2 regions of the Lysinibacillus zambalensis genome follow, and region 1 is predicted to be linked to the other one. Evidence: riboswitches for the same ligand, from Rfam matches in the RefSeq annotation. Region 1 holds a riboswitch; the other holds the start of a gene.

Region 1 (4,443 bases):
TTCTCTTTCCCACCTAAGCGGAGCAGTTATCCACTTTACCCGTTCTCTTTTCCACCCAAACGGAGCAGTTATCCACTTTACCCGTTCTCTTTTCCACTCAAGCGGAGCAGTTATCCACTTTACCCGTTCTCTTTTCCACCCAAGCAGAGCAGTTATCCACTTTACCCGTTCTCTTTTCCACCCAAGCAGAGCAGTTATCCTTTTTATCCATCAAAAAAAGCTGCCCTTGATAAAGGACAGCTCAAAACACTATTTTTCAATATCAATTATTTAAATAACTCAGGGTATACTGCTTTTGCGATTAACTCAACAGCTTCGCCAATACGCGGACCTGGACGACTTGAAGTATCAGTATCTATATAATAAACCGCTTTATTTTGAATGGCCGTGATTGAATTCCATCCATCACGTGAAAGAATTTCTTCCGTTGTGTTTTTCATTTCTACTGTTGTTAAAATAACAGCTGGGTTTTTCGCAATGATATCTTCCTCAGATACCTTTGCCCAGCTTTCAAGGTCAGCAAAAACGTTGTTAACGTTTGCAGCATTTAAAATCTCTTGTTGGAATGTACCAGAACCAGCTGTATAGATATCTGGCTTTGGACTAATTTCTAAATAGATATTTTTTGGTTCTTTCACATCTTTAACTTTCGCTTGGACATCTGCAATTTTAGCTTTAATATCTTCATTTAACTTTTCGCCTTTATCTTTGATGCCCATAACCATTGCAACTTGTTCGATATCCCCATAAACATCATCAAATGATTTAGCTGACTGAATGGCAAACACTTTAATCCCCGCATCTTCGAGACCTTTTAAGGCATTTAAATTTTCTTCATCGCCTCCAGTTGTGTAGGCAATAACTACGTCTGGCTTTAACGCTAAAATACGCTCGCTATTGAATATTGTAGAAGTAGAAACACGCTCAATTTTTTGCGCTTCTTCTGGATACGTATCATACTCTGTTGCACCTACGATTTTATCGCCAACGCCTAGCTCAAATAAAATTTCTGTATTACTCGGTTGTAATGAAACAATAGTTTTAGGTACTGCATTAAACTCAACTTCTACACCACGGTCATCCTTAACTTTATAGCTAGTAGTTTTCTCAACTTGTTGATCTTCTTTAGAAACAGCATCTTTATTTGTATCTTCTTTCGTGCCACAGCCAACTAATACAAGTGCCAACATCAACACAGAAAGCCATTGTAGCTTAAACATTTTCTTCATTTCTTTAACTCTCCTTTTTCTTTTTCATCGGGTATGACTTACTAATAAACGGTATTTCAGCAATACCAGCATGCTGATTCATATAGACAGCCATTACAAAAAATACATTGGCTAGCAATCCTAAATAATCAAAGAGAATAGCTGGTACTTCGCGTTCTTCAGATACTTTGTGCAAAACACGGTATGATTTTTTCGCTTCACTACGACATAAATGTAATACAGAAGCTGCATCTGTTCCTTGAGGTAATACAAAGTTTTGTATTTCCTCTTTAACATGACTAACATAGAAATCATAGCGATCACTAAGCCGAGTCAAATCATCTTCGGTTACAGCTAATTTACCTCGAACCGAGCCATTTACATGGTAAGCCATTGGCAAAATGGCTAGTAAATCTTCTGCTACTACCTCTACCGTTTCTTTTTTAACCGCCGCCAATGCTACACCAATATGTGTTGTTAGGCTATCCGTTCGAATTTCAAAATCTACTGTAGATGCCTTTTCACGCATAAATGGATAACAAGAATAACGTGCATCTTTTTTCAAATATAAATCCCCGCTTTCCTTCATAAAAAATTCTTACCTTAATAACACCTCGGCTTACACCAGGTGAATTATAAGCGCATAAAAAAACGTTGTTCCCACTCCTAAGGAAACAACGAAAAATAGCATAAATAGTGTCGCATAAATACGACATAGCCTATGTATTTGCCGCATATTCTCCTAGCTTCCGAAGAGTTATCTATACGTTCAAACAAAGGTCGGTCTCCTGGCTTGTACAGCTCACTACGTTCATAAAAAACCTTCCCATCGGATAATTCGACAGTGGTATATTTTTACGACTTCTGTACTTACAGTTGCGGAAACAGCTCCGGTTTTTCACCGAATTCCCGATTATGCTATAGTTTAGCACCTTTATTCTGCAAGAATTATTCACTTGTTATGCAGTTTATCATAGATTGATAGGAAAAAATAGCTGTGGAATTTTAGAATAAACAACGATGGATAAAAATCATGCAGGTATTACCGTATGCACGCGGATATATTCACTGCCCCATTGGGTATTCATCCTGCTCGTGCAAATATTTATTATGCCTCATAAATTAAAGCATTTAATTTTTTCATACGTTATGAAAACTATTTCTCATAATGAAAGAATTTGCAAAAAATAGTCATTAACTTTTATCGGATGGCATTTTTATATTTCTTTTTGGATTTAACATCTTTCTCTTCCTCAATTAAACGCTGTGCAATTTTTAGTAGTTTTGGGTCATTTGTTGCATCGAATAGCTTTTTAAAGGATACAATAATATCATAGCGTATTAATGTCGGGTGCTTTTCGTCTAAGCATGTTTGATATCTTTTAGCCAAATATGATACGACTAAATCTCTTTGTACCTGCCCCGCTAAGCCTATTTTCCAAATCGCCTGTAAAGTATGCCTCACAGTGACTGTTTCTTCATCATACGTTACTGCCCAAATCTTTAAGAAGTCCTCTAATACTCTTTCTTCAGGATCACTTTTTGCTGCCAGTGCGCATAAAAATTGTGCAGCACTTGCACGTATATGTCCATTTTTGTATGTAAGAGTTTGAACTAGTTGTTCCCAAACTGAATAGGTCCAATCAACTGGTTCCTGCATAATTTTCATTAATTCTTCGTATGATTTGTATTGAATATCACGGTCACGCTCTGTTAAATTACTAAAAAGTTGCAAAATCTCTTTTTCCATGATTCATCCCTACCTTTATTGTTTCAGAACGTAAAAAATAGTGTACTTGTAAGTGTTATCTCATTTACCATCATGCGTTACTTTGCTACTACAAAATAAAAGTCTCATATAATTGTAATTTCAGAGCAAAATCCCCGATTGTATATTTCAAAATTATCAGAAATGACATTCATTATGCAAGAATCTTTTCTTTTAGCTATATGAAGATAGAGGAATACTCGTTAGGATTATCATTGGAGTTATCTCACTTATTAGCCTTCGATTGAGTCCAAGCAAAATACGTAATAACAAAAAATTGATGCTAATTCTTTTTTCGGCTGTATTATCATTTTTATAACTGGGGCTATAGTTGTAAAAATATCTACCTATGTAAATTTATTCATTACAAAAGTTATTTTACTCATTATTGACCGAGTAGTCGAGCCTAAATTAATGAATAACATTATATGTTTGCCTAATAGGTTTAATCGTAGAATCTTAACTATAGTTTAAACAGTTGATAATTTCCAGTACCGCCAAATAATAAAAAAAGGTTATCTTTGTAATTTCTTTTACAAAGATAACCTTTTCGCTATTTAAATCGTCTATATAATAGTACGGCTTATTAAATACGACCGAAGCCTACTAAATATTGATTCCACCAATCAAGTGATTCAATGACAACACCTTTATTTTGAGCATCAATCATTGTGTTGTTCCCTAAGTAAATACCTACATGCGCTATACCCGAACCATAGCTGAAGAATACTAGGTCACCTACACGTGCTTCACTTGCTGAAATACGTTGTGTTGCTAAATATTGTTGTGATGCTGTACGTGGTAAAGATACGCCTGCTTGTTTGTAAGACCATTGTACAAGACCTGAACAGTCAAATCCTGTCGATGGGTTACTACCGCCCCAAACATAGCTACGACCTAGGAATTGTTTCGCAACTGAAATAGCATCACCTGAAGATGCAGTGCCTGCTCCTGAACCAACAACCACATTTTGTGAAGATTTTTCATTGTTAGCTTTGCCACTATTATTAGCATTGCTATTGCTATTGCTATTATCGTTAGTGCTAGTGCTAGTGCTAGTGTTTGTTGCTTGTACAACTGGAGTAGCTGCTTGAAGTGCACGTAAACGAGCTGCCTCTTCCTCTGCTGCTTTACGTTCTGCTTCTAAACGCTCTTCTTCTTGTTTCGTTGCAATTTGTGCTTTTAATGCAAGAGATTTTGCTTCATTTTCAGCTTTTTTCACTTCCATTTCGCTTTCCTTCTGTTGAAGCTCTTGGAATTGCTTTTGAAGCTCTTTTTGTTTTTCATCTAATGTTGTTTTTTGTTTCTCTAAGCTAGCCTTATCTGCTTCTTGTTGATCTACTAATTCTTGGTCAGCATCCATTAATGTTTTTACCGCTACGACACGGTCCATTAAATCTGCAAAACTTTTTGATTCAAGAACAGCGTTTAAATAAATACCTACAGTATTATCTTGAGCTTGATATG
Region 2 (4,443 bases), on a different contig from region 1:
AGCAGACCAGCTTGAAAAGAAGCCTGTTTGATGTGGATAACGTCCAAGAGATACAGCCTCCCTTACACTGTTTGAAAATGTATTAACATGTAATTGTGGCAGCACTGCCATCTTCTTTGCTAATGCACGAGCAGTGTAAGAGCTACTGTTTTTACCATCTACTAATACAGTGCCTGCAGTTGCTGGTAGTATGCCACTTATTACTTTTAACAGTGTGGATTTCCCACTACCATTCGGCCCTAAAATCCCTAGTATTTTACCTTTTTCAACGGAAAAACTTATATCGTGGACGATCGGTACGTCTTCATAACCACCGGAAAGATGTTCAACAACAATCATGCCCGTACCCCCTTGCCTCTACGTTGTTTATAAAAAATATAGGAAAAAACGGGCGCCCCAATAAATGCAGTAATGACACCAATCGGCAGCTCTCTTGGCATAATAATTGTTCTTGCTATTAAATCACAAATAATTAGCAAAGTTGCCCCATTTAAAAATGATAACGGCAATAAATGACGATGATCTGAACCCCAAACCATTCTCGTCATATGAGGAACAACTAAACCAACAAAGCCAATCGTTCCAGAAACAGCTACCGCTGCTCCTGTCAACATGGATCCACCTACTAAAATAATATATTTACTACGTTTAACATTGACACCTAAATGCTTCGCACGTTCTTCACCATATAACAGAACATTTAACTCACGTCTTTGTGTCCAAAGCATAATAGAGCCAATAATGACAAACGGAATGATCATCTGAACGTAAGGCCAACCACGCATCGATACTGAACCGAGCAACCAACCGATTACTTGGCGTAGCTCCTCACCAGATAATGCAATCATTAATGAAATCAAGGAACCTAAAAACGAACTAAATATTACCCCTGTTAAAATAAGAGTTTCCATTTTTAGTGAACGGTCTACTATTCTAGCAAAACCCATAACAGCAAACATTGTTAATATGGCCCCTATCATACTAAAGACTGGCAATGTAAAATGACCGATTACAGGTATTGAGACACTAAAGAAAATCGTCATCACTGCGCCAACTGATGCACCGGAGGAAACACCTAACGTATAAGGATCAGCCAAAGGATTTTTTAATAGGCCTTGAAAAGCTGCCCCTGCAATAGCAAGTGATGCCCCTACAAGCCCTGCTAGCATCACTCGAGGTAAACGAATCTTCCATAAAATATTGGCAGCTGTTTCATCGGCCGCCGTATTCCACAATACTTCTAATGGAATATGAACCGAGCCTATCGCTACACCACACCAGATGCTAATGATTAAAAGCGTAATTGCTGTTACATAGGCTACAATTGTTTTACTCATTTAAACGCCTCTGGGTAAACGGCCTTTGCTAATTCCTCAAAACCATCTGCTAATCGAGGACCTTGACGACTTGTCATACTTTCATCCACTTGTACAATAGCTTTATTTTTTACGGCAGTTACTGTCTCAAAGCCTGGACGTTGTGGAATTTTCGTTAAAATATTTGGTACATAATTATATGCCACAACAATGACATCTGGATTTTTCGCAATAATTTGTTCAGCTTCAATTGGATACCAGTCATTTACATCTGCTGCCACATTTTCGGCATGAATCATTTCTAGCATTTCATTCATAAATGTACCTTTACCAGCTGTATAAATCTGTGGCTCATCAGACGATTCTAAAAAGACTTTCTTTGGCTCAACACCCTTAAGTTTTGTTTCAACTTCTTCAATTTTATCCTTCATATTTGCGACTATTTTTTTAGCCTCTTCTAGTTTTCCCGTTGCACGACCAAGCTGTTCAATCGTTGTGTAAGTTTCATTAAAGTTTTTTGCATCCGCTACAACAAATACTTTCACACCGGCAGCCTCAAGCTGTTCAATTGCTCCTTTTGAATAACTCATACCGGATGCATGTGCAAAAACGATATCTGGCGTTAACGCAATAATTTGTTCAATATTATAATCTACACCGCCAACCTTATCTTTTTTAGTAGCCTCTGCTGGATAATCGTCATTATCTGTTACACCTACTATTTCATCATTTAAGCCAAGACCAAATAAAATTTCAGTGTTACTTGGAATGAGAGAAACTATTTTTTCAGGAGGTGCTTCTAGCGTAATATCTTTGCCAACAGCATCTGTTATCGTCATTGGAAATGTTGCTTGATCTACTTTAGATGTCTCTTGCTGCTCAGCAGATGACGGCTTGTCATTTGTCGCCTCTTTTGTGTTGCACGCTGCAAGCAAGCCAACAGCTAAAAATGCTGATAATCCTATTTTCCAAAATTTCTTCATGTGAATCCCCCTTAGTCTATCTGTGCATAAAGTTAACGACTTGTTTATCTGATTGATCGATACATTTTAGGTTTTATCGTTTAAGGTTGTGGAGTTGTTTATCTCTCAACGTTGTGGGGATATCGTCCAACTTTTTAAGTTTATCACCCAACTTTGTGGATTTATCGACCACATCGTGTGTTTCCGCACAACATTATGGGGTTATCACCCAACATTTTAGGCTTATCGTCCAACTTTTTAAGTTTATCACCCAACTTTGTGGATTTATCGACCACATCGTATTTCCGCACAACATTATGGGGTTATCACCCAACATTTTAGGCTTATCGCCCAACTTTTTGAGTTTATTACCTAACGTTGTGGGGGTATCGCCCTCTTTTTCAAATTTATCGATATTCAGCTTACAAAACAAATACCCCTCATCATAAAAAAAATGAGGGGGTCAAATTTGCACAATATACATATACAAAATCCACCATCCTATCCTCGTAGGCTACAACGTGTTTTCTATAAAGGCAGGTCTCCTGGCTCGTGCTTCATACGCTTTTTCAAGCCTTCCCGAAATTTTCAGTGGCGCAGATTGAAAAAACTCACACTTACAGTGGCGGGACCGCATCGGAATTACACCGATTTCCCTTTTCACTTTACTTAAGTAAAGAACCTTTATAATATTCAGTTGATTGTATTATACATGAAAATCAAAGAAGTCGCCTCCATTCGAGACGACTCTTCATCAAATCAATTATGCTCGTCATAATTGCCACAGGACGTGGCGTGCTTAGACTGGGTTCCTCTATTTCAGCGGATGTTTGGACGCTGAAAAAAGTTAAACTATGTCAGAAAAATACTGTACCGTTTTCATTGGTGCACCCATTTCTCGTAATGCCCATGTATTCTCTAAATAAATGTCTGCTAGCTTCTCATATTTACCGCCGAATCTTTGTGCCCATTCAACTGCTACAACACTTTCATATAAATGTGCCATTTGCTCTGCGACCTTTTTTGCTTCAAACGTTTTTGTTGCATCATCTAAACGGCTAAATGTTTGCCAAGTTGAATCTAGTTTTGCTAATTGCCCTACTACAATTTCAACTAATGGACTGTCAGCCAGTTTTTCTAGACGTTCCTCCATAACACGAACAAACATTTCGTGCACATGAAACTTATCTACTAAACGAATGAGCTCTAAAGCTAAAATATTTGCAGTCCCCTCCCATACGGTAAGGACCTGTGCATCTCTTAATAACCGAGGTGTAACAAAGTCTTCAATATAGCCGTTTCCGCCATGTAATTCAATGGCTTCACTCGCATAATGTACAGCTTGCTCAGCGGTTTCTTTTTTCATGATTGCAATATACAAGCGGTTCAAAATGATGTCCTCTTTATTCCCCTGTCCACTAGTTACTTTATCGTATAGCTGAATAAGATCAAAAACCGTAGCAACTTCTACATGAAGCTTGGCAGCAAATTTCCCTAGTGTATCCTGGATCATAGGATATTGCGTTAAAGGCTTACCAAATGCATGGCGATTTGTCACATAGTGCTTCGCCTCTAAATAGCCGCGACGCATGATGCCGATAGAAGCAACTGCATTGCAAATTCTTGATAAATTAAGCGCCTCCAACATATAGTAAATCCCTTTATTCAGATCACCAACAACATATGCGAGCGCCCCATCAAATTCCACCTCACCAGAAGGTACTGCTCTAACACCAAGTTTATCCTTTAAACGCCGAACGCGCAGGTTATTAACTGTGCCATCATCATTTCTCCATGGAACTGCAAACAATGTTAAACCCTTTGAGCCTGCACGAGCCCCTTCTATGCGTGCCAATACCATAGTCACTCCACACATTCCAGCGTTAGATGCAAAATATTTCTCACCATATAAACGATACTGATTGCCGTCCTGCCTTGCCTCTACAACATTCGCTCCGACATCAGAGCCACCTTGGCGCTCCGTTAAAAATGTAGCCCCCTCATAGAGCTCTGTCTCTCCAGTTGCACAAACATGTGGTAAAAAGCGCTCCTTCACCTCATCACTCGCATAATGATCAAGCAGATAAGCCGTTGCCATCGTTAACGTAACAGGACAGTAAAAGCCTGGTTCAGCATGTGATAGTATATAGCCTTGAGCAAAGCTA

The links. A riboswitch is a leader RNA that binds a small molecule or an ion and turns the genes downstream of it on or off. The one in region 1 is predicted to bind cobalamin.
Region 2: another riboswitch for cobalamin. It lies ahead of ABNX05_RS16255 (ABC transporter substrate-binding protein); the one in region 1 lies ahead of ABNX05_RS08715 (hypothetical protein).

What each region holds. Positions count from the first base shown of each region.
Region 1 is NZ_JBEGDG010000005.1:44,728-49,170, forward strand. Features, by position in the region: gene ABNX05_RS08710 (ABC transporter substrate-binding protein) at 267-1,229, opposite strand; gene ABNX05_RS08715 (hypothetical protein) at 1,234-1,773, opposite strand; cobalamin riboswitch at 1,970-2,159, opposite strand; gene ABNX05_RS08720 (hypothetical protein) at 2,410-2,958, opposite strand; gene ABNX05_RS08725 (C40 family peptidase) at 3,563-4,443, opposite strand, start outside.
Region 2 is NZ_JBEGDG010000012.1:92,210-96,652, forward strand. Features, by position in the region: gene ABNX05_RS16245 (adenosylcobinamide amidohydrolase) at 1-339, opposite strand, end outside; gene ABNX05_RS16250 (FecCD family ABC transporter permease) at 336-1,337, opposite strand; gene ABNX05_RS16255 (ABC transporter substrate-binding protein) at 1,334-2,299, opposite strand; cobalamin riboswitch at 2,797-2,979, opposite strand; gene ABNX05_RS16260 (acyl-CoA dehydrogenase family protein) at 3,126-4,443, opposite strand, start outside.